DNA from 2 places in the Bradyrhizobium sp. S3.12.5 genome. Region 2 is predicted to be linked to the other one. Evidence: riboswitches for the same ligand, from Rfam matches in the RefSeq annotation. Region 2 holds a riboswitch; the other holds the start of a gene.

Region 1 (5,557 bases), 140 kb from region 2:
GACGCGGGCAAGCTCCTCCGCCGTGATCGGCTTCGGATGCACGAAGTCGAAACGCAAACGATCCGGCGCGACCATCGAGCCACGCTGGGCGATGTGATCGCCGAGCACCTGGCGCAGCGCCTCGTGGATTAGATGCGTCGCCGAGTGATGCGCACGGATCGACGAGCGCCTGCCGTGATCGACCTCGAGCTGCAGCGCGGTGCCGACCTTCAGCTCGCCGCTCTCCAACGTGCCAACGTGAACGAAGAAATCGCCGAGCTTCTTCTGCGTGTCGGTGACGCGGAACTTGATGCCGCCCTCACCCGTCAGCACGCCGGTGTCGCCGACCTGGCCGCCGGACTCCGCATAGAACGGCGTCTGGTTGAGCAGCAGCGCGCCGGTGTCGCCGGCCTTGAGGCTCGCGACTTCCCGGCCGTCCTTCACCAGCGCCGACACCACGCCTTCGGCGCTCTCGGTCTCGTAGCCCAGAAATTCGGTAGCACCCAACTTCTCGCGCAGCGGGAACCAGATCGTCTCGGAGGCCGCCTCGCCGGATCCCTTCCAGGACTCGCGCGCCTTGGCCTTTTGACGCTCCATCGCGTCGGTGAAGGCGGACTGGTCGACGCCGATGCCGCGCGACTTCAGCGCGTCCTGGGTCAGGTCCAGCGGGAAGCCGTAGGTGTCGTAGAGCGTGAAGGCGACGTCGCCGTCGAACATGTCGCCGTTCTTCAAGGACGCGCTCTTCTCGTCGAGAATGGCGAGACCGCGCACCAGCGTCTTGCGGAAGCGGGTCTCTTCCAGCCGCAGCGTTTCCTCGATCAGATTCTCGGCGCGCATCAGGTCGGGATAGGCCTGGCCCATCTCGCGGACCAGCGCCCAGACCAGGCGATGCATCAGCGGCTCTTTCGCGCCGAGCAGCTGCGCATGGCGCATCGCGCGGCGCATGATCCGGCGCAGCACGTAACCGCGGCCCTCGTTGGAGGGCAGCACGCCATCCGCGACCAGGAAGGCGGAAGAGCGCAAATGGTCGGCGATGACGCGGAACGAGGCCACCGTCTGCTCGTTCGGCCCGTGGCCCAGCGCGGACGACGTCGCATCGATCAGGTGGCGGAACAGGTCGGTCTCGAACACGCTGTCGACGCCCTGCATGATGCTGGCCATGCGCTCCAGGCCCATGCCGGTGTCGATCGAGGGACGCGGCAGATCCACGCGCTCCTCCTTCGTCACCTGCTCGTATTGCATGAAGACGAGATTCCAGAATTCGAGGAAGCGATCGCCGTCCTCTTCCGGCGAGCCCGGAGGGCCGCCCCAGATGTGATCGCCGCGGTCGATGAAGATCTCCGAGCACGGGCCGCACGGGCCGGTGTCGCCCATTGCCCAGAAATTGTCCGAGGTCGGGATGCGGATGATACGGTCGTCGGAGAAGCCGGCGATCTTCTTCCAGAGCCCGTGCGCCTCGTCGTCGGTGTGGTAGACGGTGACGAGCAGCTTGTCCTTGTTCAGCCCAAACTCCTTCGTGATGAGCTTCCAGGCCAGCTCGATCGCGCGCTCCTTGAAGTAGTCGCCGAACGAGAAGTTGCCGAGCATCTCGAAGAAGGTGAGATGGCGCGCGGTGTAGCCGACATTGTCGAGGTCGTTGTGCTTGCCGCCGGCGCGCACGCATTTCTGCGAAGTGGTGGCGCGCTGATACGGCCGCTTCTCGACACCTGTAAAAACGTTCTTGAACTGCACCATGCCGGCATTGGTGAACATCAACGTCGGGTCGTTGCGCGGCACCAATGGCGAGGACGACACGATCTCGTGGCCGTTCTCGGCAAAGAAGTTCAGAAAGGTCGACCTGATCTCGTTGACGCCGCTCATGTTCATCCAATCGGGTGTGCTTGGACCCGCTTCCTTGCCGTCCAAACCTGGGATTCGGCTGATATCTGCGGGCCAAAGCGCTTTTAGACAAGGCCAGCTTCGCTGTCCAGAAACTGTGCAGAGAGATCAGAGGGTTGCCGCAGTCGCGCAATCCCGTTGCGATCCCGTTGCAATCCCGTTGGAAAGCCGCAAAGGGCGCGTTGACAGGCTTGGCCGGGCTGTGGTCTGTACCCATCTGTATCGTACGGCCACGTCGGGAGAGACCGGCTTTGGGTAGCCGGCGCCGAAGGAGCAACCGCCCCGGAAACTCTCAGGCAAAAGGACCGCGTGGCTTTGACGACATCTGGAAAGAGGCGCCGACGGGCTTAAGGCCCGGACTGCGTCCGCCGACGGGATAATACTCTCAGGCACAGCGACAGATGGGGCTTCGATTGGTGTCCTCAGGGGAATCGTCCCCGGGGAACCGCCGAGGGCCCCTGTGATGTCAGTGCGCGACGACCGAGACTCCCTGAGACGTACCCCCCTCTACGACCTCCATGTGTCGCTCGGCGGCAAGATGGTGCCGTTCGCGGGCTATGACATGCCCGTGCAGTACCCCGCGGGCGTCCTGAAAGAGCACCTCCAGACCCGTAACCAGGCCGGCCTGTTCGACGTCTCCCACATGGGCCAGATCGCGCTTCGGCCGAAGTCGGGCAAGGTCGAGGACGCCGCCCGCGCGCTGGAGCGGCTGGTGCCGCAGGATATCGTCGCGGTTGCACAGGGGCGGCAGCGCTACGCCCAGTTCACCAATGCGGATGGCGGCATTCTCGACGACCTGATGGTCGCCAATTTCGGCGATCATTTGTTCCTGGTCGTCAACGCCGCCTGCAAGGCCGAGGACGAGGCGCATCTGCGCGCCAATCTCTCCGACGCCTGCGTCATCGATTCGCTCGCCGATCGCGCGCTGATCGCCTTACAGGGCCCGAAGGCCGAGGCTGCACTGGCGAAATTGTGTGCAGAGGCGCCCGCCATGAAGTTCATGGACGCCGGCCCGCATCAGGTCGCCGGGCTTGCCTGCTTTGTCTCGCGTTCCGGCTACACCGGCGAGGACGGTTTTGAAATTTCGGTGCCCGCTGCGGATGCCGAGCGCCTGGCCAGGACGCTGCTGGAAAATCCTGACGTGATGCCGATCGGCTTAGGGGCCCGCGACAGCCTGCGGCTGGAAGCCGGCCTCTGCCTCTACGGCCACGACATCGACACTGCGACCACGCCGGTCGAGGCCGCGCTGGAATGGTCGGTGCAGAAAAGCCGCCGCAGCGGCGGCGCCCGCGCCGGCGGTTTTCCCGGAGCCGAAAAGATCCTCGCTCATTTCGATCACGGCGCATCCCGCCGCCGCGTCGGCCTGCGCACTGAGGGCCGCGCGCCGGTGCGCGAAGGCGCGCTGCTGTTTGCCGATAGCGCTGGCGGCGAGCCGATCGGAAAGGTCACCTCGGGCGGTTTCGGCCCGAGCCTGAATGCGCCGGTCGCGATGGGCTATGTGCCCACAAGCCTGAGCGCGCTCGGCACAAAACTCTTTGCCGAGGTGCGCGCGCAACGTCTGCCGCTCACCGTCGCCGCCATGCCCTTCGTGAAAAACACCTACAAACGCTGAGGACTTTAAGAAAATGACCACGACACTGTACACCACCGACCACGAATGGCTCGCGATCGAGGGCGATGTCGCCACTGTCGGCATCACCGATTACGCGCAGTCGCAGCTCGGCGACGTCGTGTTCGTCGAGCTGCCCAAGCTCGGCCGCGTCCTCAAGAAGGCCGAAGCCGCAGCCGTCGTGGAATCGGTGAAGGCCGCCTCCGACGTCTACGCGCCTGTGACCGGCGAGGTGCTGGAGACCAACCCCGATCTCGCGAGCGAGCCGGCGCTGGTCAATTCGGATGCGCAAGGCAAAGCCTGGTTCTTCAAGATCAGGATTGCCGACAAGAGCGAGCTCGGCGGCCTCATGGATGAAGCCGCCTACAAGGCACACACGGCGTGAGATGACGAGAACTTTGACCTCATATTCGGTGTCATCGTCCGCGGAGGCGGACGATCCAGCACGCCGCGGCTCCTCTGCTCAAGCCGTGACGCCTGCGTGTACTGGATGCCCCGCCTTCGCGGGGCATGACGCCGACGACAGATAATCTAAAGCGAGGACCCATGATGACCGCGCACCGCAAATCCAATGGCGACACCGCCAGTTTCGTTCGCCGCCACATCGGCCCGTCGGCGCGCGATGTCAGCGCAATGCTCGAGACCGTCAGCGCAAAGGGCGTCGACGCACTGATGGCGGAGACGCTGCCGGCCTCGATCCGGCAGGCCGCCCCGCTCGATCTCGGCAAGCCCTTGAGCGAGACCGAGGCGATCGCGCACATGGCCGAGCTCGCGCGTCAGAACCAGGTCTTCACCTCGCTGATCGGCCAGGGCTATTCCGGCACGATCCTGCCCGCGGTGATCCAGCGCAACATCCTCGAAAGCCCCGCCTGGTACACGGCGTACACGCCCTATCAGCCCGAGATCAGCCAGGGCCGGTTGGAAGCGCTGTTCAACTTCCAGACCATGATCTGCGACCTCACCGGGCTCGACGTCGCCAACGCCTCGCTGCTCGATGAGGCCACCGCTGCGGCCGAAGCCATGGCGCTTGCGGAACGGCATTCGCGGGTCGAGGCGAAAGCCTTCTTCGTCGACAAGGATGTGCATCCGCAGACACTCGCGGTGATGCGCACCCGCGCCGAGCCGCTCGGCTGGTCGCTGGTGGTCGGCGATCCCCTCACCGATCTCGCGAAGTGTGACGTGCTCGGTGCGCTGCTGCAATATCCGGGATCATCCGGCGCGGTGCGCGACCTCAGGCCCGCGATCGCGGCGCTGAAGGCCAAGGGCGCGCTCGCAATCGTTGCCGCCGATCTGCTGGCGCTAACGCTGCTTGCCTCGCCCGGCGAGCTCGGCGCCGACATCGCGATCGGCTCGGCGCAGCGCTTTGGCGTGCCGATGGGCTATGGCGGCCCGCACGCCGCCTATATGGCGGTGCGCGATGCGCTGAAGCGCTCGCTGCCCGGCCGCATCGTCGGCCTCAGCGTCGACTCGCGCGGGATGCCTGCCTATCGGCTCGCGCTGCAGACCCGCGAGCAGCACATTCGCCGCGAGAAGGCGACCTCCAACATCTGCACCGCGCAGGTGCTGCTCGCCGTGATCGCCGCGATGTATGCGGTCTATCACGGCCCCGAGGGCCTCGCGCAGATCGCGCGCAATGTGCATCGCCGCGCCGCCGTGCTCGCGGCCGGCCTGCGCAAGCTCGGCTTTGCTCTGACCAGCGAAGCCTTCTTCGACACGCTCAGCGTCGATGCCGGCGCCAAGCGCGCCGAGGTCATCGCGCGCGCGACCGCGGAGAAGATCAATCTCGGCGTCGGTGAAAGCGCGCTCCGCATCGCACTCGACGAGACCACCACGCCCGCCACCGTCGAAGCGGTCTGGCGCGCGTTCGGCGGCCAGCTTTCCTACGCCGAGATCGACGCGACCACGCGCGAGGCGCTGCCGGAGGCGCTGAAGCGCACCACCGCCTTCCTCACCCATCCCGTATTCCACGCCCATCGCTCGGAGACCGAGATGCTGCGCTACATGCGCAAGCTCAGCGATCGCGACCTCGCGCTCGACCGCGCGATGATTCCGCTGGGATCGTGCACGATGAAGCTGAACGCGACCACCGAG
Region 2 (5,557 bases):
CGATCAGCTTGAAGAAGCCGGAGACAAGACCGATCGCAAGGCCAATGACGATCGAGAGGATCGCCGAGCCGATGCCGATCAGAAGCGAGATTCGGCCGCCATAGATGACGCGCGACAGCAGGTCGCGGCCGTAGGCGTCGGTGCCGAGCAGGAATTGCGCCGAGGAGGGCTTCAGCCGCAGTGACGGTGCAAGCTGGATCGGATCATGCGGCGCGATCAGCGGCGCCAGGACCGAGATTAGCACGATCAGCGCGAGCAACACCGTCGCCGTGGCGATGATCGGTGTCGAGGTGAGGAAGCCGAAACGCGGCCGCAGCGGCGACGTGATCGGAATGGATGACTGGGGAAGGGTATCGACTGACATTTTGTTGTTGTCCTAGCCTCAGTACCGGATCCGGGGATCGAGCAGCGTGTAGGCGACGTCGATCAGGAGATTGACGACGACGTAGATCAGCGAGGTCAGCAGGATCATCGCCTGGATCACCGGATAGTCGCGCGCCAGCACCGCATCGACGGTGAGGCGGCCGATGCCTGGGATGTTGAACACGCTCTCGGTCACGACGACGCCGGAGATCAGTAGCGCGAAGCCGGTACCGATCACGGTGATCACGGGCACAGCGGCGTTGCGCAGCGCGTGCCGCATCATCACCGCGACCTCGTTGATGCCCTTGGCGCGTGCCGTTCGCACGTAATCTTCGCCGAGCACATCGAGCATCGCCGCGCGCGTCATGCGCGCGATCAGCGCGATGTAGATGAAGGAGAGCGCGCAGGTCGGCAGGATGATGCGCTCGAAGAAGGCGCCGAAGCCGGTCGAGATGCTCTTGAAGCCCTGCACCGGCACCCAGCGCAGGTCGATCGCAAAGACCTCGATCAGGACATAGCCGACCACGAACACCGGCACCGAGAAGCCGAGCACGGAGAGGCCCATCACGAAACGGTCGATCCAGGTGCCGTGCTTCCAGGCCGCGATCACCCCCAAGGGCACGGCGACGATGACGGCGAGGATGATGGTCGACAGCGCGATCGAGATCGACGGCTCGACGCGCTGGCCGATCATCTTCATGACCGGCAGGTTGGAGATCAGCGACGTGCCGAGATCGCCGTGCAAGAGCTTGCCGACCCAGGTGATGAACTGCACGATCAGCGGCTCGTTGAGGCCGAGCGAGGCGCGAATCCGCTCCAGCCGCTCCGGCGTCGCATTGTCGCCGGCGAGGATCGCGGCCGGGTCGCCGGGCGTCAGCCGCAGCAACAGGAACACGAACAGCGCGACGACGCCCATCACGGGCACCGCAGCCAGAACGCGGCGAATGAGATAACCTAGCATGAACCTATCTCCGGCTGCGGAACTTGCGACGCCCAGAGGGCACCCGTGGATTCGATCGTGTCTATCATGCGTGCCTGTCGTTCGGGCTGGAAAAGCCGGCCGGAGAACCGTCGTCTCGGGGCAAATTGTGTGCCAAGGGCAGGGCGGTCGCAAGAGGCCGCCCCGCATCGGTTTTGCGACCACTCAGGATGCACAGCGCATCTCGCGCTCAACCGCAAGTTCGCCCCGAAGCGAAGGGACGGTTGGCGGCGCATTGAGCCCGCGCCAGCCGTCGATGGTTGCGGCAATCATTTGCGCGGTCGCGGCCGATAACGTCCAGCCGAGATGGCCGTGGCCGGTGTTGAAGAACACGCCGGGCATCCGGCCTGCTCGCACCACCGGCATCATGTCGGGCATCATCGGACGCAGCCCGGCCCACGGAATAATGCGAGACGTCTCGACCGCCGGGAAATTGCTGCGCACCCAGTCGATCAATGGCTGCACGCGGTCGGCGCGGATGTCGCGGTTGAAGTCGTTGAACTCGGCCGTGCCGGCAACGCGAAAACGATCCGCGCCGAGCCGGCTGGTGACGATCTTGGCGGCTTCGTCGAGCAGGCTGACGGTCGGCGTCGCGCTACGGCTTTCGTCGGTATCGAGGTGCACGGTGATCGAATAGCCCTTCACCGGATAGACGTTGACGCGCTCGTCGAGCATGGCGGCGAAGTGACGGCTGGCAACGCCGGCGCAGACCACGACGCCATCAACCTTCAGCACGCCGCGCGCGGAGGCGACCGCGTCGCTTGCGGACAGATCAGCCCAGCCGATGACAAAGCCTCCGCCGGCCGGGGCGACGGAATCGATATTGGCCTCATGGATGAAGGTTGCGCCGCGACGCTTGCAGGCGTCCGCCAGCCCGCGCGTGAACTTATGAATGTCGCCGGTCGCATCCGACGGCGTGTAGAAGCCGTAATAATCCTTGCGCAGCGTCGGCTCGATCGTGCGGATTTCCTCCGAAGTCACCGGGCGCCGATCGAGCCCACCTTCCTGCAGCAGTGCGTTGACGCGCAGGCCGGACTCGAAACCCTTCCTGTCGTTATAGATATGGAGGATGCCGCGACGTTCGAGATCGAAGTCGATGCCTTCGCGTGCCGCAATCTCGAACAGGTGCTTGCGGGCTTCGATCGCGAGCCGCGTGGTCAGAATCGTGTTGGCGCGGTAGTTTCCGATATTGGCGACGAACTCGCTCATCCAGGAATATTTGTGCCAGTTCGGCCGCGGGTTCATCAGCAGCGGCGCGTCGCGCCGGAACATCCAGCGCAGGCCTTTCAGGATCGTGGCGGTGCTATTCCACACCTCGGCATTGCTGGCGGAGAGCTGCCCGCCGTTCGCAAACGAGGTCTCCATCGCGGCGTAGCGATGCTTGTCGAGCACCGTCACCTCAAAGCCGCGTTCGAGCAGGGCATAGGCAGTCGTTACGCCGGTGATGCCGGCGCCAATGATGGCGATATGAGTCATGATGAAGTCGGGGCTCCCGTGAGTTAGAGTCGGCTAACCGCCGGCCCGAAAGCCGTTGGCGGCGCCCCATCTGTCACGGTTACCTGAGAGCTTGATCCGACACGGACCTCGGCGAGGGCGGACCTCACAAGGCCAATACGGACTATCCCCTTCGGTGGACGTCACGATGTCTCATTCGTGCCGTCTCTCTCCAGATCGTCCTGACGATACAGTCCTTTTGCCTGAGAGTTTCCGGGGCGGTTGCTCCGTCGGCGCCGCAATGAAAGCTGGAAGCCTTCATTGCGATCTCTCCCGCATCGTCGCGTGGACCATCGAGCAGTACGATGCGCCTTATTTTTAGACAAGGCTAAATTTGAACCGCGCCTGCCAACGCATTGTGCAGTGCGAAGTTGATTCAATTACTCCAGCGTCGCAAGCAACCCAGCCATCAAGCGCCCGCGTTCAACCAGGCTCTCGACCTCGATGAACTCCTCGAGCGTGTGGCCATTGCCGCCGCGCACGCCGAGACCGTCGAGCGTCGGAATTCCCATCGCGCCCGTAAAGTTGCCGTCGGAGCCTCCGCCGGAGCTCGCATGCGGTAATTCCGCGCCGAGAGATTTGGCGATGCCGCGCGCCTTTTCATACAGCGCCATGGTGCCGGCATCCGCCTCCCACACCGGCCGCGTCACGCCACGCGTCACCTTGAAGTTGACGTCGTTCGCGGTGCCCGACAGGGCCAGCATCCGCTCGACGCCGCGGTCGAGATCGGCCTGGCGCTTCGCCATGGAGAGCGCTTCGCCGGTGGCAGTCGTTGCAACGCAGTTGACCCACTGCCCGCCATGCACGACGCCGACCGAGAAAGTGCAGTCTTCCGTCGTCATCGCGTCGATCGCAAGAATCTGCCTTGCCATCTCGCGGATTGCCGAGCGTCCCGCCGATAGGGTCGCGCCGGCGTGGCTCGGCCGCCCCGTCGCTTCCAGATTGAATCGCGCGATGGCGTAACGTCCGGTCGTGACGCCGTTGTCGGCGCGGCCGGGCTCGGGCACGAGCACATATTTGTTGCGCGCAGCTTCCGCCTCGATGATGTCGCGCGTCGAGGGCGTGCCGACTTCCTCGTCCGGCGTAAACAGGATGGTGACCGGCAGCGGCGTGGTGAAGGACGCGCGCGCCAGCTGCCGGATCGCTTCCAGCGAGAGATAGTTGCCGCCCTTCATGTCGTAGATGCCCGGGCCGTAGCACTTATTGCCCTCGCGCCGCCATTTGAGCTTCTCGATGGTGCCGACCGGGTGGACGGTATCCACGTGCCCGGCGATCAGGATGCCCGGCTCGCCCTGCTTTGGATGCGGGAAGCGCGCGCGGACGACGCCGCCAAAGCCCTGACGGCCGGCGATGCGCTCGATGGTCGCACCCATGATCGCCATATCCCGCGCTGCGATATCGAGCATACGGTTGACCGCTCCTGCGTCCCAGGTCGGGCTCTCGCATTCCACCCAGGTGCGCAGGCCCTCGAGCATCGCCTCGGAATCGAAGGGAAGATTGGCTGGATTCATCTTGATGTCTCTCAAGCTTCAAAAGATGGAATGCGCATTGCATCGGCGCGGGCAGGACAAGCGGGAAGAGTTGTAGAGCCAAACCGGTCATTGTGGAGCCCGTGCGCGCGATGCCATGGGCTGCACCGAAACCGGATTGACGCGCTCAACACTGTCTGCAAGTCTCGAAAAGATAAAGGCATTGCATGAGGTTAGTTCGCCTAAGGAACGAACCGAATGCCCAACCAATAACCTGCCTTTGAACAGTTTCACGCCAGGAGAAACTTTCTATGTTGAGCTTGATGCGCCGGGGGCGACGCGCGTTCGCCTCCACACTCGCGCTGTCGGTCGTCGCGCTTGCGACGGCGATGGCCTCGCCGGTGTTTGCGGCCGGCAAGACCATCACCGCGGTGATGCATTCGGATCTGCGCATCATCGATCCGATCTTCACCACCGCCTACATCACGCGTGACCATGGCTACATGGTCTATGACACGCTGATCACGACGGATGCGAACTTCAAGATCCAGCCGCAGATGGCGGACTGGAAGATCTCGGACGACAAGCTCACCTACACCTTCACGCTGCGCGATGGACTGAAGTGGCACGACGGCGCGCCGGTGACGGCGGAAGACTGCGTCGCCTCGCTGAAGCGCTGGGCCGCCGTCGACGGCATGGGCCAGCAGATGATGACCTTCACGGCCAGCATCGAGGCGACCGACGCCAAGACCATCACGCTGAAGCTGAAGGAGCCGTACGCGCTCGTGCTGGAATCGATCGGCAAGCCGTCCTCGCGCGTGCCCTTCATGATGCCGAAGCGCCTCGCCGAGACGCCGCCGGACAAGCAGATTCCGGAGCAGATCGGCTCCGGTCCGTTCAAGTTCGTGCAGGGCGAATTCCAGCCCGGCGTGAAGGCGGTCTACGTCAAGAACACCGACTACGTGCCGCGCAAGGAGCCGGCGAGCTGGACCGCCGGCGGCAAGGTGGTGAAGGTCGACCGCGTCGAGTGGATCACCATGCCGGACTCGCAGACCGCGGTGAACGCGCTGCAGTCGGGCGACATCGACTTCATGGAAGTGCCACCGTGGGATCTGCTGCCGGTGCTTGAAGGCAATCCCGACCTCAAGGTCGATACGCTGAACAAGTTCGGCTACCAAACGCTTGGCCGCATGAACTTCCTCTATCCGCCCTTCGACAATCCGAAGATCCGTCGTGCGGCCTTCCTGGCGAT

Evidence for each region. A riboswitch is a leader RNA that binds a small molecule or an ion and turns the genes downstream of it on or off. The one in region 2 is predicted to bind glycine.
Region 1: another riboswitch for glycine. It lies ahead of gcvT (glycine cleavage system aminomethyltransferase GcvT); the one in region 2 lies ahead of ABIC09_RS09105 (D-amino acid dehydrogenase).

The regions. Positions count from the first base shown of each region.
Region 1 is NZ_JBEPRF010000005.1:90,119-95,675, reverse strand. Features, by position in the region: gene alaS (alanine--tRNA ligase) at 1-1,839, opposite strand, end outside; glycine riboswitch at 2,084-2,174, shown strand; gene gcvT (glycine cleavage system aminomethyltransferase GcvT) at 2,321-3,469, shown strand; gene gcvH (glycine cleavage system protein GcvH) at 3,483-3,851, shown strand; gene gcvP (aminomethyl-transferring glycine dehydrogenase) at 4,016-5,557, shown strand, end outside.
Region 2 is NZ_JBEPRF010000005.1:234,933-240,489, forward strand. Features, by position in the region: gene ABIC09_RS09095 (ABC transporter permease) at 1-364, opposite strand, end outside; gene ABIC09_RS09100 (ABC transporter permease) at 383-1,324, opposite strand; gene ABIC09_RS09105 (D-amino acid dehydrogenase) at 1,508-2,818, opposite strand; glycine riboswitch at 2,887-3,014, opposite strand; glycine riboswitch at 3,018-3,122, opposite strand; gene ABIC09_RS09110 (M20/M25/M40 family metallo-hydrolase) at 3,217-4,347, opposite strand; gene ABIC09_RS09115 (ABC transporter substrate-binding protein) at 4,617-5,557, shown strand, end outside.